2 regions of the Streptomyces sp. NPDC058637 genome follow, and region 1 is predicted to be linked to the other one. Evidence: riboswitches for the same ligand, from Rfam matches in the RefSeq annotation. Region 1 holds a riboswitch; the other holds the start of a gene.
What was found. A riboswitch is a leader RNA that binds a small molecule or an ion and turns the genes downstream of it on or off. The one in region 1 is predicted to bind cyclic di-AMP.

Region 1 (5,469 bases):
TGAGGTCGCGGGGCGGTCGCGGGCGCAGCCCCTCGGCCAGACAGGCGTCGTACGTGAGGAGGCCGAGGGACTCGGAGTTGCCGAGGATCGCCACCCTGGGGCCGGCCGGCAGCGGCTGTCCGGCGAGGAGCAGCCCCGCGTCGACCATCTCCGTCACCGTGTCGACGCGGATCACACCGGCCTGGCGCATCAGCGCGGAGACCGTGGCGTCGGGGATCCGGCTGACCGGCACGGCGTGCCCGGGCGGGGTGGAGCCGCTGTGCCGGGCTCCCTTGACCACGACCACGGGCTTCACCGCGGCGGTCCGGCGCGCGAGCCGGGTGAACTTGCGGGGGTTGCCGAGCGATTCGAGGTAGAGCAGGGCCACATCGGTGTCCTGGTCCTCGAACCAGTACTGCAGGAAGTCGTTCCCGGAGACGTCGGCGCGGTTGCCCGCCGAGATGAAGGTCGACAGTCCCGCGCCACGCCGGTACAGGCCGGACAGGACGGCGATGCCGATCGCGCCGGACTGGGTGAAGAGGCCGATGCGGCCGGCCTCGGGCGACTCGGGGGCGAGGGAGGCGTTCAGGCGGACGGAGTCGGAGGTGTTGATGATGCCGAAGGCGTTCGGGCCGATGATCCGCATGCCGTACGAGCGTGCCTGCCGGACCAGTTCACGCTGCCGTTCCCGTCCTTCGGCACCGCGCTCGGCGTAACCGGCGGAGAGGACGACGAGGCCCTGGACCCCGTGTTCACCGCAGTCGGCGACGGCCTCCGGGACCCGGTCGGCGGGGACGGCGACGATCGCGAGGTCGACCTGTTCGCCGATCTCGCCGACGGAGCGGTGCGCGGGGACGCCGTCGACCGTGGCCGTGCCTTCGTCGAAGGACCGGTTCACGGCGTACGTGCGCCCGGTGAAGCCGGATCCGAGCAGGTTGCGCAGCACGGTGCGGCCGACTCCGCCGGGCGCGCGCCCGGTGCCGACGACGGCGACGGAGCCGGGGGCCAGCAGCCGCTGAACGGAGCGCGACTCGGCCCGCTGCTCACGGCCGCGCTGGACGGCGAGGGACTCGGCGGTCGGTTCCAGATCGAGCGTGAGGTGGACGGACCCGTCCTCGAAGCTCCGCTGCTGGGTGTATCCGGCATCCCGGAACACCTTGATCATCTTGTTGTTCGCGGGCAGCACCTCGGCGGCGAAGCGGCGGATGCCCCGCTCACGGGCGACCGCCGCGATGTGTTCGAGGAGCGCCGAGGCCACGCCACGGCCCTGGTGGGCGTCCTGGACGAGGAAGGCGACCTCGGCCTCGTCGGCGGGCGCGGAGGCGGGTCTGCCCTGCTCGTTGATCCGGTCGTAGCGGACGGTGGCGATGAACTCCCCGCCGATCGTGACGGCCAGACCCACCCGGTCGACGTAGTCGTGATGGGTGAAGCGGTGCACGTCCTTGGCCGAGAGACGCGGATACGGGGCGAAGAAGCGGTAGTACTTCGACTCGTCGGAGACCTGCTCGTAGAAGCTGACCAGCCGGTCGGCGTCGTCCGTGGTGATGGGCCTGATCCGCGCGGTGCCACCGTCGCGGAGCACCACGTCCGCCTCCCAGTGATCGGGGTACGCATGGTGCGGACTCTGCTCCGGCATGGGCTCCATGGGCAAAGCCTACGGCCCGTCGCACCGGTAGCGGAGGGTTCGGTGCGCGGGCACGCTGAGGGGGCCGATCGACGGTGGCCCTCCGGGCCGGAGGCCGGGCACAGCAGTACGCACTGCATGAGAGACTGGTCTAGACAACCTATCGACACGTGAAGGGCAGAACCAATGGCTGAGCGCCGCGTCAACGTCGGTTGGGCCGAGGGCCTGCACGCCCGCCCCGCTTCCATCTTCGTCCGTGCCGCCACGGCCTCCGGTGTGCCCGTGACGATCGCCAGGGCCGACGGCTCCCCGGTGAACGCCGCGTCCATGCTCGCGGTGCTCGGCCTGGGCGCGCAGGGTGGCGAGGAGATCGTGCTCGCGTCCGAGGCGGACAACTCCGAGGCCGCCCTGGACCGTCTGGCGAAGCTGGTCGCCGAAGGGCTCGAGGAGCTTCCGGAGACCGTCTGAACCGGCCGGCCCGCGCCGTAATTCTTTCTGCGGCAAAGCCGCGGTACCCCTCGGGGTACCGCGGCTTTTCTGTTCACGGAAGGGCCGAAAGAGCAACGGGGAAAAATGCCCGGTCGATCCGAATCAGGGCAGCAAAAAGAAAGCCCCTCGACAATTACCTTCTTTGTATACGGCGCAATTGTTAATGACGGACGCCCCCGATGTTTACGGCTTGTTGCGAAGTCCTCACCCGCGACGGACCCACCGTGTTCCCCGCCCGGTCCGTGCGGCGCAGCCGGTGTGCGACCGTGGCGCGCTCCGCGTGCTGGGCGGCGATGGTCCTGGCCCGTTCCGCGTCGCCGCGTGCCACGGCGTCCACGAGGGCACCGTGCTCGGCCCAGGAGTCGGCGGGGCGGGCCGGCTGCTCGACCGCGTACATCCAGGCGATCTTGTGCCGCAGCTGGGTGAGCAGCGCGATCAGCGCCGGGCTGCCCGAAGCCTGGGCCAGTGTCTCGTGGAACCAGCCGCCGAGGGAGCGCAGGTCCTCCCCCTCGCCCCGGCGCACCCGCTCCTGCCCCAGCCTGACCAGGCCGCGGAGCACCTTGAGGTGCGCCTCCGTGCGGCGCTGGGCGGCGCGCGCGGCACCCAGGGGCTCCAGGAGCATCCGCATCTCCAGGAGGTCGGCGGCCTCCCGCTCCGTGGGCTCGGCGACGCAGGCCCCGGCGTGCCGACGGGTGACGACGAACCCCTCGGACTCCAGGGTGCGCAGTGCCTCGCGTACCGGGACACGGGAGACCCCGTAGCGACGCGCGAGCACCTCTTCGGTGAGGCGGCTGCCCCGCTCGAAGACACCGGAGACGATGTCGTCACGGATTGCCGTGCATACCGAATGCGCGGGAATGCGCATGTCCGAACCTCCGCCTTAATCCCCGCGAAACGCGGCCGATCGACGCCTGTTCTGTGACTCTATTGCAATCCTCCGCAATTTCCGACGGCAGAGCGGAATCCATGCATATCTTCTGACCGGAAAGCACTTCCGCGGAGCTTCGGCGCGCGCCTCCCCCGGTGGCATGACGAAGGCCCCGGCGGGTGCCGGGGCCTTCGCCGACGGTGTGGCGCGGGGCGGGGTCAGACCTGGAGGCCGTGCGCGCGGAGGTAGGCGACGGGGTCCATGTCGGAGCCGTACTCGGGGGTGGTCCGCGCCTCGAAGTGCAGGTGCGGTCCCGTGGAGTTGCCGGTCGAGCCGGACAGGCCTATCTGCCGGCCGGACGTGACGCTCTCGCCGACCGAGACGCCGATGGAGGAGAGGTGGCCGTACTGGGTGTACGTGCCGTCCGTCATCCGGAGCACGATGTTGTTGCCGTACGCCCCGCCCCAGCCGGCCTCGACGACCGTGCCGGCTCCGACCGCGACGACGGAACTGCCGGACGCGGCCCGGAAGTCCACACCGGAGTGGCTGCCGGAGGACCAGAGAGCACCGCCGGACCTGTAGCCGGTGGTCACCTGGGAGCCGGCGACCGGGAGGTGGAAGGCGTTCAGCCGGGCGCGCTCGGCCGCACGGGTGGCGCGCGCCTCGGCCTCACGGACCTCGGCCGCACGGGCTTCGGCCTTGCGCTCGGCTTCGGCCTTGCGCTCGGCCTCGGCCTTCGCCTTGGCCGCGGCCTTCGCCTTCGCCTCGGCCTCGGCGGCGAGGTCGGCCTGGTACTGCTGGGCCTTCGCCTGCGCGGCGATCTGGTCGGCGAGGGTGGAGTCGATCGCGACGGCCTGGGTCAGGCCGGTGCCGGCCGCGGTGAGGGCCTCGGAGTCCGCGGCGAGGGCCGGGGAGGACACACCGCCGATGACGCCGGTGGTGGCCAGAGCCGCGATGCCGGCGACCCGGGCGCTCCTGCGCGTCAGGCGGCTCGGGGCACGGTGCTTCCCGGTGGCACGGGTGAACGCCATGGAGGGGCTGATCCTTTCCTTCCTTCTCGCCTACCGGGTTAGCTGACGGGTTCGGAGCAGGAAGGTCTCCTACGGACTCCTCCGCCCCGTGCGGGGACGCAGGCATCCGATTCACCCCAGGGACTTCGTGGGTCCCCGGCTCCCCAGGCTCGCGCCTGACGGGGACTCGGCGATGACTGTCCGGCGCCGCGGACGCGGCATATGTCTGGCGGACAGCCGGCCCGACGCTAGGCCGGACGGCTTTCCGACGCCAAACGGATCAGGCCTTTTGTCGCACATCCCACAGAAGATGGGGCGACATTCATCGCGAACACGGACAAACGGGAGGACCCCGGCGAGAACGTCCTCGCCGGGGTCCGGATTGCTCCGATACGTCAGCCGCTGACGACCGACACCTCACCGATCCCGAGCGCCCTGACGGGGTCCGCGATCTGTGCGGCGTCCCCGACGAGGACGGTGACCAGCCGGTCGACGGGGAACGCGTTGACCACCGCGGCGGTGGCCTCCACCGTGCCGGTCTCGGCCAGGCGGGCGTACAGCTGGGCCTGGTAGTCGTCCGGGAGGTGCTGCTCCATCTGGTCGGCCAGGGTGCCGGCGACGGAGGCGGCCGTCTCGAACTTCAGCGGAGCGACGCCCACGAGGTTCTGCACGGCGGTCTCGCGCTCGGCGTCCGTGAGCCCCTCGGCCGCCAGGGTGCGCAGGACCTTCCAGAGGTCGTCCAGCGCGGGTCCGGTGGACTCCGTGTCCACGGAACCGCTGATGGCGAGCATCGCGGCACCGGTCGCCCCGGAGGCCGATCCGGGTGCGGTCGAGCGCAGCACCTGACCGAACGCGCGGACCCCGTAGGTGTAGCCCTTCTCCTCGCGCAGCACTCGGTCCAGCCGGGAGGTGAGCGTGCCTCCCAGGCAGTACGTGCCGAGGACCTGGGCGGGCCACACGCTGTCGTGCCGGTCGGCGCCGATCCGGCCGATCAGCAGCTGGGTCTGGACGGCTCCCGGGCGGTCGACGATGACCACACGGCCGGTGTCGTCCGCGGTGATGGGCGGTACCGGGCGGGACACGGCGGCGTTGCCCGACCAGTCACCGACGGTGTCGGCGAGCAGCGCGTCCAGGTCGACCCCGGTGAGGTCACCGACGATCACGGCCGTCGCGGTGGACGGGCGGACATGCGCGTCGTAGAAGGCGCGTACGGCCGCGGCGTCGATGCGGCGCACCGTCTCCTCGGTCCCCTGGCGCGGGCGAGACATCCGCGCCGTCGCGGGGAAGAGCTCCTTGGAGAGCTGCTTGGCCGCGCGCCGGGCCGGGTTGGCCTGCTCGTGCGGGATCTCGTCGAGACGGTTCCCGACCAGGCGCTCCACCTCGCTCTCGGAGAAGGCGGGTGCCCGCAGCGCCTCGGCGACCAGGCCGAGCGCCTTGGCCAGCCGGGAGACCGGGACCTCCAGGGAGACACGGATCCCGGGGTGGTCGGCGGACGCGTC
Region 2 (5,469 bases), on a different contig from region 1:
CTCCAGCTTGGCCAGCTGCTGGGAGAGTGCGGGCGCGGTGTAGCCGAGCCGAGCGGCGGCCCGCGTGATCGAACCGGCCTCGGCCACCGCCACCAGCGCGGCCAGGCGTGTCGGGTCGTACATTAAGCGTTCCTTTTGGTGGACCCAGAAGATTGCAAGTACACGCTAAAGGGCCGGCCGGGTCAGGGTGTACTCATGGACGCACAACTGCTCGCCTTCATCGGGGTGGCCGCCGGGATGGTCGCGCTGCCCGGCGCCGACTTCACCGTGGTCGTACGCAACGCGCTCGCCTCGCGCGGATCGGGGGTCGCCACGGCGGTCGGCGTCGCCGCGGGCCTGCTGGTGCACACCGCGCTGGCAGTCGCCGGACTCGCCGCGGTGCTCGTGACGATGCCCGTACTCTTTCGCGCCGTGCAGTTGCTCGGTGGCGCCTATGTGCTCTATCTGGGGCTCAGCGCCCTGTACGCGATACGGCGCCGGCGAGCGGCGGGCGAACGGGCCCAGAAGCCGGACGAGGCCGGGTACAGGGCGCCGATGAGCCCCGGACGCTCACTGCGCCAGGGATTCCTCACCAACGCCCTGAATCCCAAGGCGCCCGTACTCTTCCTGAGTCTGCTGCCCCAGTTCGTCCCCGAGGGGCAGCCGCCCCTCCCGAGGACCCTGCTGCTGGCCTCGGTGGTCGTACTCCTGGCGCTCGTCTGGTTCCCGGCCGTGGCCCTGCTCGTGGACCGGCTCGGCCGGTGGCTGCGCCGGCCGCGTACCGCCCGCGCCATCGAGGGCGGCAGCGGCGCGGCGCTCACCGCGCTGGGGCTCGTCCTGGTGGGCGGGCCCCTGCTGCACTGATCCGAATCGCTACGACCGTCAGCGGACCCTCCCGTACCAGACGCTCTTCGACCAGATCTTCTCCAGCCGGACCACGGCCCCGGACTTCGGCGAGTGCCAGATCTTCCCAGCGCCGGCATAGATGCCCACGTGGTAGACACTCCGGCCCGCGTGGAAGAAGACCAGGTCGCCGCGTTGCCGCTGCGACCTGGTGAGGTGGCGGGTCTTGTTGTACTGCTGCTGGGCCGTGCGGGGGAGTTTCTTGCCCGCCTTCTTGAACGAGTAGAGCGTGAGGCCCGAGCAGTCGAACCGGTGGGGGCCTGTGGCGCCGTAACCGTACGGCGACCCCTTCTTCGAGGCGGCGATCTTGAGCGCCTTCGTCGAATGGGTCGCGGCCTCGGCTTCGTCGACGAGGCCGGGGGCCAGCATGGTGGTGCCCAGAGCGATGGTGAGAACCGAGGCCGTTCCGGCTCGGGCGATCAGAGACGGGACATGAACCTGCGCAGTCATGCGCAACCCTTCGTCAGCCGCCTGTGAAGGATGACCTGTCGGGTTCGGGCTGGCGAAGTTGCCCGGCCGCACAAGGCGGCTTCACCCCGAGGACCGCCCGGGTGTCCGGTCGGCCCGTTGTGCTCGGGTCCTCCACTCCTGCCGATCCACTTCTGTCGACCAGGCATCCGGACAGTGGCAGGACTCGGCGTCCGCCCGGACCGCCCCGCCGCGGTGGCGGGGGCTTGTCGTCTCAGGGATCTTTACTCACGCACCGCCGGATTTCCGAGCTGAAATGGCGTTATGTGAGAGTCATCACGACTGATCCATTCGGGTGGACGGGGCGGATCCGGGCCCTCGGCGTCGTCGGTCGACCAGCCCCGTACCAGCGGCGGAACGACGTATTCCGTTCAGTGTCCGCGCGGATTGCGCAAGTTGAGCTGTCCCTCGTGCGGGGGGCCGTCTACGCCGAACGAGCGAGGAAATTCGATCGACCCGTCGGGCGTGTCGTGAACGGGCGCCGAAAGGCCGGTGGCGTGCAGGAGTCGGGCGGGGCGCCGGTCAACTCGCTGGCCGGGGAGGCATGGTGACCCGCCCGGCGCACCGCTCCCCGTCCGGCAGCCGCGGCGCGCGTGCCGGTGGGGACGCGTGGATCGACGCCTCGCCCCGCTCGTGCACGAGTGCGAGCGCGTCGCGGAAGGCCGCGGCCCGCTAGGCCGGCGCCTGCGCAGCCCGCAGCGCCCCGTACGCATACGGGTCGGCCAGATCCGGCCCACCTGGCCGAGCGCTTCCAGGTACCGGTCGATGAACTCCGCCTCGGTGCGGGTCGGTGCGGGGAGCGGGCGAAAACCGGGGCGAGCGCGTGGGGGATTCACCTCGCGGGGAGTGGTGGGCCGGTACGGCTAGCGATTCTCAACGACGTGGTCCACGATTCCGTACGCCAGGGCGGCCGGTGCGTCGAGGATGGTGTCCCGCTCGATGTCGGCACCGATGTCCTGTGCGGAACGCCCCGTGTGACGGGCCGGCATGGCGGTGAGCGTCTCGCGCACGCGCACGCGCACCGACTCACGTGCCTCGATCCCGAGATCGGAGAGCCGGCCCCGCACCGGTTCGTCCGGGGCGGGCTGCCGAACGACTGCCCGGGCGCCGGGCAGGGCGTGTCGGCGTCCGGGCGCGAGCAGCACGGCGGCACTGGATCCCGCCTGGCCGAGACAGAAGGCTTCCACCTCACAGGTGAGGTACGGCATGGTGTCGTAGATCGCCTTCACGGCGAGTCGGGAGGCGCGTGCGTGCCGGTACGGCATGGCCCGGGTCGATGTCGACGAGGCCGGAGCAGCGGAAAGCCGTGCAGCAACCGCCTGACACGGCGGAGGACGCACGGCCTGTTCCGGTGCGAGACCGCTCAGCCCACCGGGACTGGATCGGGCCTGTGTACGGAGGGATCGGCGCCGTCGGTCCGCTCCGGGCGCCTGCGCCCGCCGATCAGGACCGCGACCAGGCCGAGCGCCGCCCAGGCCGCCAGGACCGACGCGGCACCGCCCGCGGCGCTGCCGTCGAAGAACGCCACCGAACGGAGCAGTGAGCCGCCCGCGCCCGGCGGCAGCCACTGCCCGATCACGCCGACCGGCTCGGGGAGCAGTTCGGGCGCGCTGGTGGCGCCGGAGAACGGATTGCCCAGCAGCACCATCAGCAGCGCGCCCAGGCCTATGCCCGGCGTGCCGATCAGGACGGCGAGCCCGGCCACGGCCGAGCCGATCGCCAGCACGGTCAGCCCCATGACGCCGGCCTCGGCCCACCAGCCGCCCGTGATCACGCCGAGCCAGCTGTGGGCGACCGCGGTCGCCACGATGCCCACCAGAGCCGCTGTGACGGCCAGGGTCACCGCTGCCCGGGCGCCGCGCAGCTTCATCAGGGTCACGACCGCCCCGGAGGCGACTCCGGCGAGCGCCAGCGGCAGGATGCTCGCGCCGAGCGCGCTGCCGCGGGGGTCCGCGGCCGGCGCCGCCACGACATCGGTCACCGGTACGGCGGTCCCGGCGGGCGCCGCGCCCGCGACCGCCTCGGTCAGCAGTTGGGAGACGACGGGGCTCGCCGCCGACGCGGTGAGCAGTTGCGGCCCCTTGTCCCCGGCCACGACCGCGCCGTATACGACCCGGTCCTCGATCGCGGCGCGAGCGGCGGACGCGTCGTCGTAGCGGTGGATCTCGAAGGCCCCCTCATGCCGTTCGAGCTGCTCGTGCAGCTGATCGGCCGCGGCCGCGGAACCGGCGACGCCCACGGGCAGGTCGCGCGGCGCGATCCGCGCGGCGGGCCACGAGAAGGCCCAGAGGGCGAGCGCCACCATCAGGGGGACGAGCAGGATGACCGCCACCGCACGGTGGTTCGGTGCAGACGGCATGGCGAGCGCCTCAATTCGAAGAGGGGGTGATTCAGGGCGATCAGGGGATATTTAAAGAGAAGGATCGTTCGTTTTACGGAGTCCACTGTCCTGTCGTCGTGACACTTGTCAAGAAGGAACGTTCGTTTTAGGTTTGGGTCATGGCACGCGTATCGCAGGAGCACCTCGACGCCCGCCGTCGGCAGATCCTCGCCGGGGCCGCGCGCTGCTTCGCGGGCAACGGCTTCCACGGCACCTCGATGCAGGACGTGCTGAAAGAGGTCGGGCTGTCGGCGGGTGCCGTCTACCGCTACTTCGCGGGCAAGGAGGACCTGATCGCGGCCATCGCCGACGAGGCCTTCCGCGGCATCCGGCAGGCGTTCGAGGAGGCGGCCGATCTCACCCCGCCGCCCACTCCCGACGTGCTGCTGGGCAGGGTGCTGCGCCGTGTGATCACCGGGCAGGTGTACGGGATGGAGCGCCGCGCGTGTGCCGCGCTCATCGTCCAGGTGTGGGCCGAGACCCTGCGCGACGATCGGTTGGCGAAGACCCTCGAGGACGGCTTCACGGGTATGCGTGCCACCTGGGCGAAGCTGGTGGAGGCCTACCGTGCGGCCGGCCTCATGCACGCCGACGTGCCCGCCGACGACGTCGCCCGCACGATGATCGCCACCGCTCAGGGGTTCATGGCGCAGGAAGCGCTGTTCGGCGGGACGGAGCCCGAGGTGCTGGAGAACGGGCTGCGCGGCCTGATGTCCATGGATCCGCAAAAGATCAGTTAACGCGCCGGAAAAACTTCCGCCCTAACGTGCAATACCTGGCCGCGGGGCCCGGTTCGTCATTCAACAGACCGTTGAAGGCGGATAGGGTCCCGCTGCGCCCGGGGCCGGTACCGGGCGGAAGACGAAGAGGTGGAAGCGTGCAACTGACTCCGCACGAACAGGAACGCCTGCTCATCCACGTGGCGGCCGACGTCGCCGAGAGGCGCAGGGCGCGCGGGCTGCGGCTGAATCATCCCGAAGCGATCGCCCTGATCACCTCGCACCTCCTGGAAGGAGCGCGCGACGGCCGGACCGTCGCCGAACTCATGGCCTCCGGCAGGAAGGTGCTCACCCGCCTGGACGTCATGGACGGCATCCCGGAGATGATCCACGACGTACAGGTCGAGGCCACCTTCCCGGACGGCACCAAGCTCGTCACCGTCCACGATCCGATCGTCTGACGGGGGCGGCCGATGATCCCCGGAGAGATCCTGTACGCGGACGGCCCGGTGCCGCTCAACGAGGGGCGCCCCGTCACCCGCCTCACCGTCCTCAACGCGGCGGACCGGCCCGTCCAGGTCGGCTCGCACTACCACTTCGCCGAGGCCAACCCCGGTCTGGACTTCGACCGCGGGGCTGCCCACGGGCTGCGGCTGAACATCGCCGCAGGGACCGCGGTGCGCTTCGAACCCGGCATTCCCGTCGACGTCGAACTCGTCCCGATCGCAGGCCTGCGCATCGTCCCCGGCCTGCGCGGCGACACCGGAGGTCCCCTCGATGCCTGAGCTCAGCCGCCCCGTGTACGCCGACCTGTTCGGGCCCACCACCGGCGACCGCATCCGGCTCGCCGACACCGATCTCGTCGTCCAGATCGAGGAGGACCGCTGCGGCGGTCCCGGGAGGGCCGGTGACGAGGCCGTGTTCGGCGGCGGGAAGGTGATCCGCGAGTCGATGGGGCAGGCGCGCACCACCCGCGCCGAGGGCGCACCCGACACCGTGGTCACCGGCGCCGTCATCATC

Region 2: it holds a riboswitch for cyclic di-AMP, as region 1 does, so the genes downstream of both, ACFWVP_RS11325 (C40 family peptidase) here and ACFWVP_RS18020 (M23 family metallopeptidase) in region 1, are expected to answer to the same signal.

Annotation. Positions count from the first base shown of each region.
Region 1 is NZ_JBHXRD010000016.1:53,515-58,983, reverse strand. It holds gene ACFWVP_RS18035 (GNAT family N-acetyltransferase) at 1-1,624, opposite strand, end outside; gene ACFWVP_RS18030 (HPr family phosphocarrier protein) at 1,790-2,071, shown strand; gene ACFWVP_RS18025 (GntR family transcriptional regulator) at 2,253-2,957, opposite strand; gene ACFWVP_RS18020 (M23 family metallopeptidase) at 3,179-3,991, opposite strand; cyclic di-AMP (ydaO/yuaA leader) riboswitch at 4,005-4,173, opposite strand; gene ACFWVP_RS18015 (M16 family metallopeptidase) at 4,366-5,469, opposite strand, start outside.
Region 2 is NZ_JBHXRD010000009.1:77,784-83,252, reverse strand. It holds gene ACFWVP_RS11335 (LysR family transcriptional regulator) at 1-123, opposite strand, end outside; gene ACFWVP_RS11330 (LysE family translocator) at 196-843, shown strand; gene ACFWVP_RS11325 (C40 family peptidase) at 862-1,332, opposite strand; cyclic di-AMP (ydaO/yuaA leader) riboswitch at 1,336-1,532, opposite strand; partial or broken gene ACFWVP_RS11320 (hypothetical protein) at 1,873-2,186, opposite strand; gene ACFWVP_RS11315 (ATP-dependent Clp protease proteolytic subunit) at 2,214-2,825, opposite strand; gene ACFWVP_RS11310 (ABC transporter permease) at 2,714-3,709, opposite strand; gene ACFWVP_RS11305 (TetR/AcrR family transcriptional regulator) at 3,850-4,470, shown strand; gene ACFWVP_RS11300 (urease subunit gamma) at 4,608-4,910, shown strand; gene ACFWVP_RS11295 (urease subunit beta) at 4,923-5,234, shown strand; gene ACFWVP_RS11290 (urease subunit alpha) at 5,227-5,469, shown strand, end outside.